2 regions of the Paenibacillus sp. VTT E-133280 genome follow, and region 2 is predicted to be linked to the other one. Evidence: a T-box and tRNA genes for the amino acid it is inferred to sense, from the RefSeq annotation. Region 2 holds a T-box; the other holds one or more tRNA genes.
What was found. A T-box is a leader RNA that pairs with one kind of tRNA and senses whether it is charged. The one in region 2 lies ahead of CA600_RS23240 (valine--tRNA ligase), so its partner is inferred to be a tRNA-Val.

Region 1 (7,415 bases), on a different contig from region 2:
TTCGGGTGTTGTCCGCCATTCATTATAGCAAGGGTGAAATCTACGAACTTAAGGTTCAGGTTCCAGAAATTCCACAGCTTGCTTTGATTCCAAGGGACGCTTTTTATGCGGATACGCAGTTAGTTCCATTCCGTGAATCTGCTGGCTACATTATTGCAGAGTTTATATATGTATACCCGCCTGGAATACCTATTCTTCTCCCTGGCGAAGTTATCACTCAGGATAACATCGATTATATTATCGACCATGTGGAGATTGGACTTCCGGTTAAGGGTCCTGAAGACCGCAGCATCACTAACATAAAAGTGATTGTAGAAGCCGATCCTATTTCCTAAGACCCATCATTTCCCCTAAAAAAAATCATTTATTTATACAAAAACCCGATACCATAATAAGTATCGGGTTTCTGTATATAAACATCAACTGTCATATACACAATAGAACAGCTTAATTTAGTCGCTAAAATCTATTCTTGCTGAGCAAGCAGATTGTTGTAAGCTTCTTCAACAGCTTTCCATTCTTCTTCATCTTCGATATTGTACAATACCATTTCTTCGTCTTCTTCTTCCATACGAAGAATAATGCCATCCGCTTCAGGATTTTCCTTTTCTAACAGCAGCGCGTATAGTTTCTCACCGATGTCGAAAGTTTCAACCAATACCATTTCAACATCTTCGCCCTGCTCGTTCGTCAAGGTCAGCACAAACTCCTCGTGCTCATGGTCGTGATCATGCCCGCAACCGCATGCTTCACCATGCTCATGTTTGTGATCGCTCATTGTAATACCTCACTTTGAATTGTATTATCCTACATCTGGTATACTACCACGTTAGTTTAGTTCAGGTCAATTTAGAACCCTTAATTAAGAGCTGTAATTACCTTTTCTGACACAAGAACGTAATCCGCATTTTTGGAAGCTTTCATATAGAAGCCTACCCGATATTTGCCGGTTTCTTTAAAATCATAAGTAAACTCCGAGGTCGGAAACCAGAAATTATCCTTCTGCGAGCCTTCAAGCTCCTGCGACTGAATATCCTTAACATTACCAGAAGGGTCCGTTATGGCTACTTTCACAGCTGAAACCTCTTCTGTTAAGCTATCTACTTGGGTTAATATCTTAATCTTAAGCTTGCCTACGTTTACGTTACCAAAGACCGTATTATCTTTAAAAAGAACAATATGAACATTAGGCTTAAGAATCGTCACTTTTCCAGATCCGTCCCAATTCACTACCCCGCCCGCTTCTCTAGCGGGAATATATGTTTTTCCATCAATCAAATAACCGCCGTCTACAATTTCCGTCCCGTTGTTCCATACCCTGATTTTCTTACTCACAGAATCGGCGAACAATAAGGAGCCACCCATCAAGGAAAAAGCAAACACACATAAAGTGACTTTTTTCCATCTATTCATTTGAAACCCTCCAAATAATTCATGCTATTAATGTATACTTACTTTGTCTCAGCAAGTTGCGCTAATTGTAGGTAAATATTTCATTCATCTCCCTTAAAATGATATTATGTACTTGTTCAAAGTTGATATATTAGCTAACAGTGATTTCAGGAGGGTACTTTCTTATGAGTCTGAGCCTACAAATGCTAGGAACTGGCAATGCTTTTGCAAAAAACTATTTTAACAATAATGGCCTGCTACTAGCTGATGATTATACCCTACTGATTGATTGCGGGATTACAGCTCCGCTTGCCATGCATGCCATCGGGAAATCCTTCCGTGACGTAAACGCTACTCTAATTACGCATATTCATGCGGACCATGTTGGAGGTCTGGAAGAGCTAGCACTTACGCTAAAGCACGTATACGGGAAAACTATGAGATTACATTTACCTGAGACGCTTGTTGAGCCACTTTGGACCAACACCTTAAAGGGTGGATTATATCAAAAAGATGCAGTAGCCTCCCTGACCGATATCTTCGAGGTTACACCTATGAAACCCGGAATTACATACAAGCTCGCTCCTTCTCTTTCGCTCGAAATCATACATACGCCGCATATTCCTGGCAAAGATAGCTATTCCCTTCTAATAAATAACGAGATTTTCTATAGCGCGGATATGACTTTTCAGCCGGAGCTACTTATAAGCCTTGTCCGAGAGCGCGGCGTCCGAATGATTCTGCATGACTGTCAGCTTGGCGGATCAGGGGTTGTTCACACCACGCTGAAGGAGTTAATGTCTTTACCTGAAGATGTTCGGCATATCATCAAGCTCATGCATTACAGCGATGAACAACCTCAATTCGTCGGGCTTACTGGAGAGATGGAGTTTATTGAGCAGCATGTAATTTATAAACTCTGATTATGATTAAAAAAAAGGCCGTACATTGACGTCCGATGACGTATGTACGGTCTTTACCTTTAGAACTATGAGAAACTCGGAAGATTGTCCAAATTGTTGGTTGGGTCCCCATCCGCGTCGCCGCGAATATAAGTTCCTCCGTCTTTACCTTTAAAAGCATTCACTCCGGCAATATTTCCGGCTTGTACTTCTTGAAGCGCTTGGTCATACGCCAGGACACGTCCTGTAGAGGTCTGGAAACTGGTTAAATCTCCGTCTCCATTTTTCTGTACAGCTACGAAACTTTCGCGTTCGTTATTTGGCACTTCAGCTCGCCCCTTGCACTTGGATTTGCCATCATATGGCACATCCTAGCTTGCTTCATGGAACGGTAAATTATGTGCACTATTTTTAAAGAGTTTTCTGCATCCGTACATGTAAAATACCTGCGTCATAAAAAGGTTCCGTAGAAATCACTTCATATCCCAGCTTCTTGTAGAAATTCTCAGCTTGGCACTGTGCATCAAGAATCGAAGCATCCAGTCCAAGTTCCCGAGCAAGCTCTTCCATCGCAAGCAACAGAACACGTCCGTATCCTTTGACTCGATAATCTTTCAGTACGGCGATACGCTGCATTTTGGCTGTACCTGCTTTGTAATAAATCAATCTTCCCGTAGCCACAGGTACACCTTCATCTATAATTAGAATATGGTGCACATTCGGACCGATAACATCGTATTCATCAATTTCTTCCTCAGCCGGTACCATTTGTTCCTCTACAAATACTTTGGTACGAATATCCAGCCCCATCTGAAGCTGTTCCTCTGTAGTTACCCGTAAGATTTCTGCCGCCATGTTAGTCCCAAACTCCTCTCTCTCTATGTATCCAACGATAGTTGTCTATTATATAAAAATTCGACTAGAAAGAAAAGCCTGAGCATGAGAAATCGTCTTCTACGCTGCACTAATCTGCAGAATATACTTCTTCAGGAATCGAACGATTGTATGCGTCTTGCATCACTGGTGACAATGGAGGATACTGACCTTTCGGCTTTCCATCCAGGTTAGTCATTTCTTTGATTTCCATGACTTTTGTTGGCTTCGCCTCGGAACATCCTCCCAAAACTATCAGTAACAGCAGACAAACACTGACTCCCCATTTCATAAATTTAGACATGGTTTTACTCCTTTCACCGCTCAACTGCAGTTATTCTCTTTACAGCTTTGACGTTTCAGGAGTTTTATAAACCATTGAATCACTTCATTGCCCGATCCTATCCCTTATAAATTCACATTTCCAACAGCATGGACCATGTACATCATTCCTGCCAGAAAGCCAGCTAATACAAAATAAGCGATACCGTATTTCCAGCGTAAGCTAGCCGGCACATCGTAATACTTATCGTTCTCATAGACCGAATAGCTGATATCACAATTCATCTTAAGATGAAGCCCATTCTCTAAGGTCACAGGCTCTAGCTGCGAGATACGTACCTTTTCAATGATGCATTGCTGCGGAAGCGTAGCTCTACCAATGTAGTTCAGCTGATCCCATCTCACCCCTACATACTGCTGTCTTTCCAAATCACTGTAAGTAGTAAAAGGTAAATCTCTTCTATGCTCTGGTCCTGGAATCATGTAGCCTGCATCTCTAAGTGGCACTACTGGAATTAAAAAACTCTTCGTTACAGAATAAAGGCGATTGTTAGTGCGTCTCTTGACATATTTGTTATACAGATCGTAAGCAAATAATGCCCAAATAATAAAGAATAAGATCGAACGCATATAGATGATGATAGCTAAACCACCCACGAGCCCCACAAGCCACAGCCAGCGCGTCACCGCGGTTGCAATACGGCCACCGTCAAGCGGGTGAATCGGCAGCAGATTGATCAGATTAAGTAAAAAACCTATGTAAGCCAAGGAATAGAGAAGTGGACTATCCATGTAATAAGCCGCCCCAAAAACGGCTGTAGCCCCAATGGTTCCTAAGATCGGACCTCCAAAAGCAATATAAGCTTCTGTCTGGGCATCCAACGGCTGTTTCTTCATTGTAATTAAAGCTCCCAAAAACGGTATAAATAGCGGAGCGCTGACTGGAAGCCCGATCCGTTTCGCTGCTATTACATGTCCTAATTCATGGACTAGCAAGAGCAGGACAAAGCCCACGGCAAACCCCCACGGGTAAATCAAAGCATAAGCCCCTATTGAAATCATCATTGATATTAACGGCCCGGCAATTTTACCTATTTTCAGAAGAGACAAAATCGCCTTTCCTTTAAACAGGAGCATCGCCGCCCCGCCTCCCAACCATTTCCATGGCGTGGAAGAATTCTTTTTCTGCTCATTTTGCGGCAAGATCTCAAGCCCCTTTATCTTTCAATTTTTATCTAACTTCTGTACATTACCATCCATTTTATCATAAGCGCTGCAGGAGTATTTCCATAAAAAAGCACTTGGCTAAGTATACGACGCAACTTTAAAGATGGAATGGGACAAGTATGGCCAACGCGCCCGGTTCAAAATTAGGGGGTGAGGAAGATGCTTGCACTTCAAAGTTTTTCCTCCTCGATTTTAATGATCACCTTCTAGGCAAACGCCGTGAACATTGTAGGCTAAGGGCCATAGACTGTTATCAGGATTTAAACAATTGAGGAGGTTCTCCATGGAATCAAATACAAATTTTCATCAACAGGTCTGTTGGAATTGTATGAACAAATACGTTGGTGTTACAATGACTGACGGTCAATCATTTGACGGCTTTATTGCTCATGTAGATCAAAATTATGTTACCCTTGCGGTTCCAAGCAATGAAATGGTTGAACACATGAACGGAATGCCTACAAAAGAATCGGCGTACAGACAATTTGGCTTCCGCCCAGGTTTTTACCCAAGACGTCGCTTCTATCCACGACGCATTCCTTTTTACGGCATAAGCGATTTGTTTTTACTTCCGTTCTTTATCTGAGATAGTGCAAAGGGGATGTTAGAGTCATCCTCTTTTTTTATTATTTTAAAGACTATGTAAACTATCCTCCCTATAGATTGTAAAAAAAGAATTGCCATCCTACTCTATCGTATGGTATTATGAAATTCGTCGCAGGACGGTAGCTCAGCGGGAGAGCACTATCTTGACAGGGTAGGGGTCATGGGTTCGAACCCCATCCGTCCTATAGAAAAAAGCCTTGAATTTCAAGGCTTTTTGTTTTTATTCACTTATATTCTATTAAAAACCCCTGTGATACGAATTTGATAGGAATCGCGATTTACTTTTCGTATCAGTTCATCTGATCCTCTGGGAAAATATCGCTTCTACCCTCCAACCAATTTCCAAATTCCGCTTTAATGATATATAATTCCCTTCCTGCTTTTGCAGCATAAAAAGGTGTATCTCTTAAGAATTCGTACAGCTTGGCTTGACTCATTTTCATTATCTTTATGTGTTTCGGGCGGAGTGTCATAGGTAAGCTGTCCCAATTAAGATTTTGTTTCTCGGTTATTTCTTGCAAATATCCTTGCCCTCCTTATTGAGTTCTTTTTCTTATACGAGTTTCAGCTCTAAAGCCAACTTGTAAAATGCTCTCCACCTAAATTTTAGTATAAGTAGGTGCGTTTAGTAACCGCATCGCACATCTCCATATCCTTTTGTCAGTCCCTTTGTGTCATTGGGCTTCCTCCCCCTCAAACCAGGTGAAATTGTCTCCGATCTGTTCCCAAACTCAATCTACATAAGCCTCTTGGATGTCTTTTTCTGTAGCTTCATCGTTAAACTCTTGAACTTCCGTGTATCTACTCTGTTCGCCCCAACCTCTGTTGTTTACGAAAGTTATTTTCCTCATTTCTTATATCCTTCTTGTGGAAGAGGAGGACTATTCCCCTCTCTGTCCCTGTATCTTCGGTAACTTACTTCAAATAAATCAAGTTGCATATCAATCAACATCCTCTTTTCTTTGCTCCTTCACGATCTGTGTCTTACTGGTTCATATCTTCGTGCAGTGCAACAATTAATATGACTTTCGATGAAGATGCTTCTTTATGCTAACTGGCAGTATAGTTTAACTTAAAATAAACTTTCCGTTCCCCGCAGTTAACTTAAGATGTAATCTGAAAGCACCTTTTTTGAAAGTGATACTCATCAAGAAACGTATTTATAAAGGAGTGGCTTAATGCAAGTTATTAAATCTATAATAGAGTGTCCAGAGCGTCATATAGAGTTTGCTGAATATGTTAAAGAAAAATGGCCAAATGTAAAGAAGGTCGTCCTCCCTAAAATTGACGAAAGTTTATCGGCTAAAGATGGTTTGCCATTTACATTTCTGCTATTGAAAAACGACAAAATAATTGGATTTTATCAATTGATTGTGCAGGAGTATATAATTCGTAAAGATTTATCGCCATGGATTGCACCTTTGTTCATTGACGAGAATGAGCGAGGGCAAGGTTTAGGTTCAGTATTGTTGGAGCATGCCAGAAAAATGGTGGGGCAATTAGGATATACGAAGGTTTATATAACGACCGACCATATTCGTTATTATGAGAAATATGGATTCAGAGAAGTCGGTTTAGATAATTTCGAATGGGGACGACCCACCAAAATTTATGAGCACGACACTATAAAGTAATTTATCGCAACATGGTTTGTTTTGGACTTAACTAACGAGGAACGTTAGTTAAGTCCTGTCACTTCTGGTGCCCTACATGCGTCTGCTTTGTCATAACCTTTATGAGAGAAGGGATACGCCTACTCCCTTAATGATCTGTACCTTCGTACTGTGCATCATCTAGCGGCCAGGATAACGTGGAAACATAATTCTCATACTTAAATTGCATGTTATAGTAATCTAGTGTTCGATTTAGAACTGTTCTCTTTCTAGCGTGTATAATATGTTTTCTCGTTAAGAATGGATGAATGTTAATAATACATATGGAGGGAATTAAGTTTGAGTACTCACTACTATTTCAGTTGGTTTAATAATTTTTTTCCAGAGAAGCTGGTCCATTATTTGCATGAGGATATACAAGACAGAAAATCGCTTGTTATGATTAGCGCTGATCCGTCTGGTTATACAGGTGAGCAAATTAACTTTGATGATGTTTCTGAATGGACATGGTTGAATCAGG
Region 2 (7,415 bases):
GAGTCTCACCGGGCGGGCAATTCGCCGTGACTCGAATCCTCGGACGCGAAGCACTGCATGGCGGGAGCCTGGTGCATGTGCAGCTTGAGACCGGAAGGACGCATCAGATTCGCGTCCATCTCAGCCATATGGGTCATCCCTTGTATGGGGATGCGCTATACGGCGGCCCGGTCTGGGCTTCCAGCGCTAGTGGCCGACATGCGCTCCATGGCGAGCTGCTGTCTTTCCGCCACCCTTGGAGCGGTGAAATGCTCGAAGTGAGCGATCCGTGGCCGGAGGATATGCTGCAGCTGCGGGAGCTGCTGTCTGAAGCGCCTTGACGGTAACGTTATAAACCTGAGAACCGTGGAATCAGCAAATGCTGGTTTCACGGTTTTTTTTATCTATTTTTCGTAGAGTATATAATTTTCTGTTTTTTCAGAAAGAAGCATCTATCCATGTCCTAATAGCAAAAGCAGCATATAATACTTTGTTCATGCGGAGTAGTGCATCTATTGGTCGTCAGATAGGTTCAAATAGCCCCTGAATTCAGGAAATTAATAGCATCCTGTCCGGTTAGGGCTACCAAAGTTGTCATGCCTTTCTTTTTGAAGCATATACATGTGGGGAGTAACATTTTGGGCTTATGCTCTGGGCCTGTCTCAGGGTTAGATTATGCCAAGAAGGAGGACATATCCCGTGTTTGATCAGTCCCACGGCTTGCGGTTTGATATTTATGAACGCATTCACCTATCGGAAGAGCTTCCGGGAATAGCTGAGCTGGAGGAGGTTGAACTACTTCCGGAAATCCAGGTGATTCAGCGGGAGGATCGTGCCGAGTTATATGGTCAGCTGTTGCTTACCGGACTCTACCGGAGTGAAGATGACCGGACACAACGTCTGGAGCACGCCATTCCCGTTGAAATCACTGTTCCGCTTACACGCGTCAGCTCGATTGAAGATATTGGGGTGGAGATCGAGAATTTTGATATTGATCTGCTCACGATGCGTACTGTGAATATAACAGGCGTATTATCCCTGCGGGGAATCGGTGGTGCGGAACCTCAACCACAGCCGGCCTGGCAGCAGGAAGAGTACACAGTGGCTTATTCCCCTCTCAGTGATGACAGGGTAGAAGCAACAGCGGAGCATCAAGAACATGACAATGACGCACTTTATGAAAATTCTCAGTGGACCTTTGGTGAGGATGCATCGGAGGTTGCTGTAGAAGAACATGAGCACGCTGAAGCGAATGAACAGGAAACAGAAGAATCATTGGTCTCAAGTGGAACTGGTCAATCGTCCCCTATAGTGAATTTCTCATCCGCTCATGAGAAGGACAAGGGCGCGAAAGCTAGGACGCATAGTCTGGATTTGGAAACAGAGGATTCCAAAGCCGGAATAGCGGATTACTGGTTTAAAGCGGAGTCACAGAATGAAGCTGAGGCCACTCCGCTGGATCATGTTAGCCAGGCGAGTCAAGCGGATCAGGAGCAAGAAGCGGAATATACTTTTGCTTCAAGAGAAACCGCTGTTCCAGCAGCGATTACCGACGCAGACAAAGATATCGCTGTATTTGCTTCTGAAAACGTAGCAAACCATGCGCTTCACACACAAGAAGAGAATGCGCAGCCGATCAGTGAGAATACGAACGAAGGCTTAGTTTCTCAGGAGACTGTGCCACATACCGAGGAGAAACAAGATCTTAAGATTGCGCTAGGAAGCAAGCAAGAAGCGGAGGCTCCAGCCAAAGAACATCTCACCTTCTCTTCATTACTCAGCTCTAGTCGTTCTCGTAAAGAACAAGAGGCTCTCCTATCTGAAGGAAATGCATCGGCTGCAGCGATCATTCCAGAGGCCGGAAATAATACGGAGTGGAAGAGCAGATTCATTACCGGAGCAGATGGCGCTAACCTATTCCGTAAGGTTCGCCTTTGCATCGTACAGCGTGAAGAAACGTTGGATACAATCGCAGAGAAGTATCAGCTAAGTGCGCGGGAGCTGGGAATGTATAATCGATTGTCCGGGCAGAGTGTAGAAGAAGGGCAAGTGTTGTACATTCCATAAATGAATTACAATGCATATTCACATGAATAGATGAATCCCGGTCTGTTAGTAGATCGGGATTTTTGTCAAAATATAAGAATATATAAGTTTCACGTTATACATTATCCTTATATTTCTCGAATAAACGCTTACCGTCCGTAAAAGGACGTCGAAGGCGTTTATTCTTGTGTGACCGGAGAACGTTAGAATACGGGGTATCTAATCAATGCAGTGTGAGGAATCGAATGAAAATTCGACATATGCCCGCTATAAGTCGAAATTCCGCTCAAAGTCCCGCTGTAGAAGCCTATTCAGGTTGACTAGGGATGACTCAAAATGTATTATGGAGTAAGCAATATCTAAGTAAAGACTGGGAACGGGAAGAGTAGGCGGTCAGCCCTTCAGAGAGCGGAATGCAAGTGCTGTGACATTCCGTAGGATACAGCCACCGAAGTCGCCCCGGAGTCGCCCTTCTGAGCTTGTCTTCATGGATATGAAAGATAAGTTAGGATGTGGCCGGTAGCAGCCGTTATCTGTACGAGTGTCGCGCTAAGCTTCTGAACCGTAAGGTGAGAGAAGTGCAGGTTTATTTTTCATTGGCGCGAAACAAAGGTGGTACCGCGAAAGAATGGCCTTTCGTCCTTTGAGACGAGGGGTCTTTTTGTTTTTTAGAAACCAACTACAAGTAACCAAGTGGAGGTATCAGAGAATGGCTGACCCAAACAATCTAACAGCGGCAGAGGCTGCCGCTGCAAATGATTCTAAGAATGAAATGCCAACCACGTATGATCCGAAATCGGCAGAAACCAAGTGGTATTCCTACTGGACAGAGGGTGGATATTTCCGTGCAGGCGGGCGTCCAGATGCAAAAGCATACAGCATTGTAATCCCGCCACCAAACGTAACGGGAATGCTGCACATTGGTCATGCGCTTGATTTTACGCTTCAGGATATCCTGATTCGTACGAAACGGATGCAGGGCTTCGACACGTTGTGGCTACCAGGTACGGACCATGCCGGTATCGCAACGCAGACAAAGGTAGAGCAAAAGCTGCGTGAGCAGGGGATTTCTAGACATGATCTCGGCCGCGAGAAGTTCCTGGAGCAGGTGTGGGAGTGGAAAGATAAATATGCGAACACCATTCATGAGCAGTGGGCTAAGATGGGGCTTTCCCTTGACTATTCCCGCGAACGTTTTACCCTGGATGAAGGGTTATCGAAAGCTGTACGCGAGGTATTCGTTAAGCTCTATAATAAAGGCCTGATCTACCGCGGCAAACGTATTATCAACTGGGATCCGGCGGCTCGTACAGCATTGTCGGATATCGAGGTTGAATATAAAGAAGTTAATGGTCACTTGTATCACCTGCGTTACCCGCTCAAAGACGGTAGCGGATTTATCACAGTGGCGACTACACGTCCGGAGACGATGCTGGGTGATACAGCGGTTGCTGTTCATCCGGAAGACGATCGTTACAAAGATCTAATCGGCAAAACGTTGATCCTGCCGATTATTGGCCGTGAGATTCCGATTATCGCTGATGATTATGTAGACAAAGAGTTTGGTAGTGGTGCGGTTAAGATTACACCCGCTCATGATCCGAATGACTTCGAAATGGGTCAACGTCACAACTTACCGCAGATTAACGTAATGGATGAGAGCGGTACGATGAATGAAGAAGCAGGACCTTACCAAGGTCAAGACCGGAGTGTATGTCGTAAGGCCATTACTGCTGACCTGAAGGAGCAAGGCGTCCTGATCAATATCGAAGATCATGTGCATCAAGTAGGACACAGTGAGCGCTCTGGAGCGGTTGTTGAGCCGTACTTGTCTACACAATGGTTCGTAAAGATGCAGCCGCTGGCTGAAGCTGCCATCAATGCACAGAAGGATGGGAACGGGGTTAACTTCGTACCGGACCGTTTCGAGAGAACTTACCTGAACTGGATCGAGAACGTACGTGATTGGTGTATTTCCCGTCAGCTGTGGTGGGGACATCGTATTCCAGCATGGTATTCCGAGTCTACTGGTGAATTGGTTGTAGCGAATGATGAGGAAGAAGCGCGCCGGATCAGTGGCTTAACCGACTTGAAACAGGACGAAGATGTACTGGATACCTGGTTCAGCTCTAATCTGTGGCCTTTTGCCACACTAGGATGGCCGGATGAGGACAGTGCGGATTTCAAACGCTACTACCCGAACGATGTGCTCGTAACGGGCTACGATATTATTTATTTCTGGGTAGCACGGATGATCTTCTCTGCCCTCGAATTCACCGGAGAAAAACCATTCTCAGATGTATTGATGCATGGTTTGGTAAGGGATTCTGAAGGTCAAAAAATGTCCAAATCGCTCGGAAACGGTGTAGACCCCCTTGAAGTCATCGAGAAGTATGGCGCAGATGCAATGCGCTACATGATTTCTACCGGAAGCACAGCTGGACAGGATCTCCGCTTCCGCTGGGAAAAGGTTGAGCAGGCGCGTAATTTCGCCAATAAGATCTGGAATGCATCACGCTTCGCGCTGATGAATTTGGAAGGCGTAAGCTTTGAGAATATTGACATTTCGGGTGAGCTAAGTACTGCTGATCGCTGGATTTTGCACCGTCTGAACGAAACTTCTCGTGAGATTACGCGTCTAATTGACTCGTACGAGTTCGGTGAGACCGGTCGCCAGCTGTACAACTTCATTTGGGACGATCTATGTGACTGGTATATTGAGTTCGCGAAGCTGTCACTTTACGGATCAGATGCCGCGGCCAAAGCGAAGACACAGTCTGTACTTGCCTATGTACTAGACCGCACAATGCGCTTGATCCATCCGTTTATGCCGTTTATTTCGGAAGAAATATGGCAGCATCTTCCGCATGAAGGGGAGACGATTACGCTGGCTGCATGGCCGGAGTATGATGCGGCTCTGGAGAATCCGCAAGCCGTAGCGGAAATGAACCTGCTGATGGATGTAATCCGGGCCGTTCGTAATATCCGGGCTGAAGTGAATGTGCCGATGAGCAAAAAGGTTGAATTGATCATCAAAGCGGGTAATGAAGAGACGCTGAGTATTATCACCCGTAACGACAACTATATTGGACGCTTCTGTAATACGTCTTCCTTCGAAGCTGGCCTGAATCCAGAAACGCCGGATAAGGTAATGTCCGCTGTAGTAACAGGAGCGGAACTGCTTCTGCCATTGTCGGGACTCATTGATATTGAACAAGAAATCGCTCGTCTGGAAAAAGAAGTACAGGCGCTGAACAGCGAAGTAGAACGCGTAGAGAAAAAACTGAGCAATCAAGGCTTCGTGGCCAAAGCTCCTGCTAAAGTTATCGAAGAGGAACGGGCGAAACAGGCAGATTATTCTGCTAAGCGTGAGAAAGTACTTGCCCGCATCGTAGAGCTGAGAGGATAAGAGACATGGATGACCTAAATCGGGGCGGAAGTACCGCCCCTCTTGCGACATACACCGAAGCGGTTGCTTGGATCAAGAGCCTAATCCCTTTTGGGATAAGGCCAGGTTTAGATAGAATCGAGATGTTGATGGACAAGCTTGGGAATCCGCACCGTCGTCTGAAGTTTATTCATGTGGCGGGTACGAATGGCAAAGGTTCAACTTGTGCTTTTTTGACTAGTGCACTTATACAAAGCGGCTATTCAGTAGGCACCTTTACATCTCCGTATATTACAAAGTTCACGAACAGGTTCCAATATAATAATACGGACATCTCTGAAGAAACGCTTGTCGAGCTGGTTAACCAATTACGTCCACTAGTCCAAGAAATTTCGGAAACGGAGTTTGGCTCACCTACGATGTTCGAGGTAACTACAGCTGTGGCCATTCTATTTTTTGCGGGCGTCTCTTGTCCTGATGTTGTCGTATGGGAGACCGGGCTTGGGGGAAGGCTGGATGTAACGAACATCGTGACTCCGATTGTTTCTGTGATTACTAATGTTGGTCATGATCACATGGATATTTTGGGAGATACGCTAGAGAAGATTGCCATGGAGAAAGCCGGAATTATCAAGACGGGCGTACCTGTTGTTAGCTGCGTAACTCAGCCGGAAGTCGTGGCAGTTCTGAAAGAGAAAGCAGCGGCTTGCCGCTCTACGCTTTATCTTGCCGGAGAAGATTTTAGCTATAAGGCTAATGAAATCCGTGAGGATGTGCAGACTTTTCATTTTAAGGGTCCCTTTCGTTCGCTTGAACTTGGGATCGTAATGAAAGGCGAGCACCAGATTAGTAATGCGGCAGCTGCCATGATGGTACTTGAGGTTCTGCGTCAGTATATGGCCTTTATGCTTGAGGATGAAGATGTGCTTGAAGGTTTGCGCCACGCATTTTGGGCTGGAAGACTGGAAGAGGTAAGCAAGTCTCCAAGGATCGTACTGGATGGAGCACATAATCCGGAAGGTGCGGAGAGTCTTGCAAAAAGTCTGCCTCAGCTCTACCAATACGGTAAATTAAATTTACTTATGGGAATGCTGTCAAATAAGCATCATGAATCCTACTTTAAGCATATACTGCCTATAGTGGATACGCTCATCCTGACCGAACCGGATTTCCAGAACAAAATGGACGCGGAGAATCTGCAAGTTATCGCAGAAAGTCTGCGGGAGAAATATGCCAAGGAAAACTTGGCAATCATAGTAGAACATAATTGGGGAAAAGCGCTGCAGCTACTGAAGTCGATTACAGCGGAGGATGACCTTGCCGTCGTATCTGGTACGCTGTATTTAATCTCTGACGTACGCGGTACACTTTTGCAGCAACCCGATACTGAAAAAGGCTGGTGACGACTGTTGGATACTACTGAACGTGTGCATTTTATAGGGATCGGCGGCTACGGAATGAGCGCGATTGCCCGGGTAATGCTAGAAATGGGATATACAGTTACGGGCTCCGATGTGGCTGCCCAGGAATTAACGGAAAAATTGATTGCTAAAGGTGCCAAGATTTATATCGGGCATACAGCAGAACAAGTAAAAGGTGCGGATCTAGTCGTATACTCTACGGCTTTGTCTAGTGATAACGTGGAATGGGTGGAAGCTGAGCGTCTTAAGATTCCCATTCTGCATCGTTCGCAAATGTTAGCCCGTTTATTGAATGAACGTAAAGGGGTAGCCGTTGCTGGTGCACACGGAAAAACTACTACCTCCTCCATGATTGCACTTGTGATGGAAGAGTGTGATGTTGATCCAACGTATATTATCGGCGGAGAAATTATGAACGTGGGTACGAATGCAAAGGCGGGACAAGGTGAGTTTGTAGTAGCGGAAGCAGATGAGAGCGATGGCTCTTTCCTGCACTATCACCCTTGGCTTGGGATCGTTACGAATGTTGAAGCGGATCACTTAGAAAATTACGACGGGGACTTTAACCGTCTTAAGGCTGC

Region 1: it has a tRNA-Val gene. The T-box ahead of CA600_RS23240 (valine--tRNA ligase) is inferred to sense a tRNA for this amino acid. The anticodon was not compared.

Annotation. Positions count from the first base shown of each region.
Region 1 covers NZ_NFUX01000034.1:58,933-66,347, reverse strand. Annotated here, with positions in the region: gene CA600_RS16155 (aminotransferase class I/II-fold pyridoxal phosphate-dependent enzyme) at 1-335, shown strand, start outside; gene CA600_RS16150 (DUF1292 domain-containing protein) at 467-778, opposite strand; gene CA600_RS16145 (copper amine oxidase) at 859-1,413, opposite strand; gene CA600_RS16140 (MBL fold metallo-hydrolase) at 1,578-2,315, shown strand; gene CA600_RS16135 (DUF3892 domain-containing protein) at 2,381-2,620, opposite strand; gene CA600_RS16130 (GNAT family N-acetyltransferase) at 2,706-3,149, opposite strand; gene CA600_RS16125 (hypothetical protein) at 3,259-3,471, opposite strand; gene CA600_RS16120 (site-2 protease family protein) at 3,576-4,652, opposite strand; gene CA600_RS16115 (phosphatidylinositol kinase) at 4,960-5,262, shown strand; tRNA gene CA600_RS16110 (tRNA-Val) at 5,396-5,467, shown strand; gene CA600_RS16105 (hypothetical protein) at 5,573-5,803, opposite strand; gene CA600_RS16100 (GNAT family N-acetyltransferase) at 6,461-6,916, shown strand; gene CA600_RS16095 (cyanophycinase) at 7,235-7,415, shown strand, end outside.
Region 2 covers NZ_NFUX01000062.1:30,675-38,089, reverse strand. Annotated here, with positions in the region: gene CA600_RS23250 (RluA family pseudouridine synthase) at 1-320, shown strand, start outside; gene CA600_RS23245 (LysM peptidoglycan-binding domain-containing protein) at 679-2,046, shown strand; T-box leader at 2,389-2,672, shown strand; gene CA600_RS23240 (valine--tRNA ligase) at 2,735-5,434, shown strand; gene CA600_RS23235 (bifunctional folylpolyglutamate synthase/dihydrofolate synthase) at 5,440-6,816, shown strand; gene murC (UDP-N-acetylmuramate--L-alanine ligase) at 6,823-7,415, shown strand, end outside.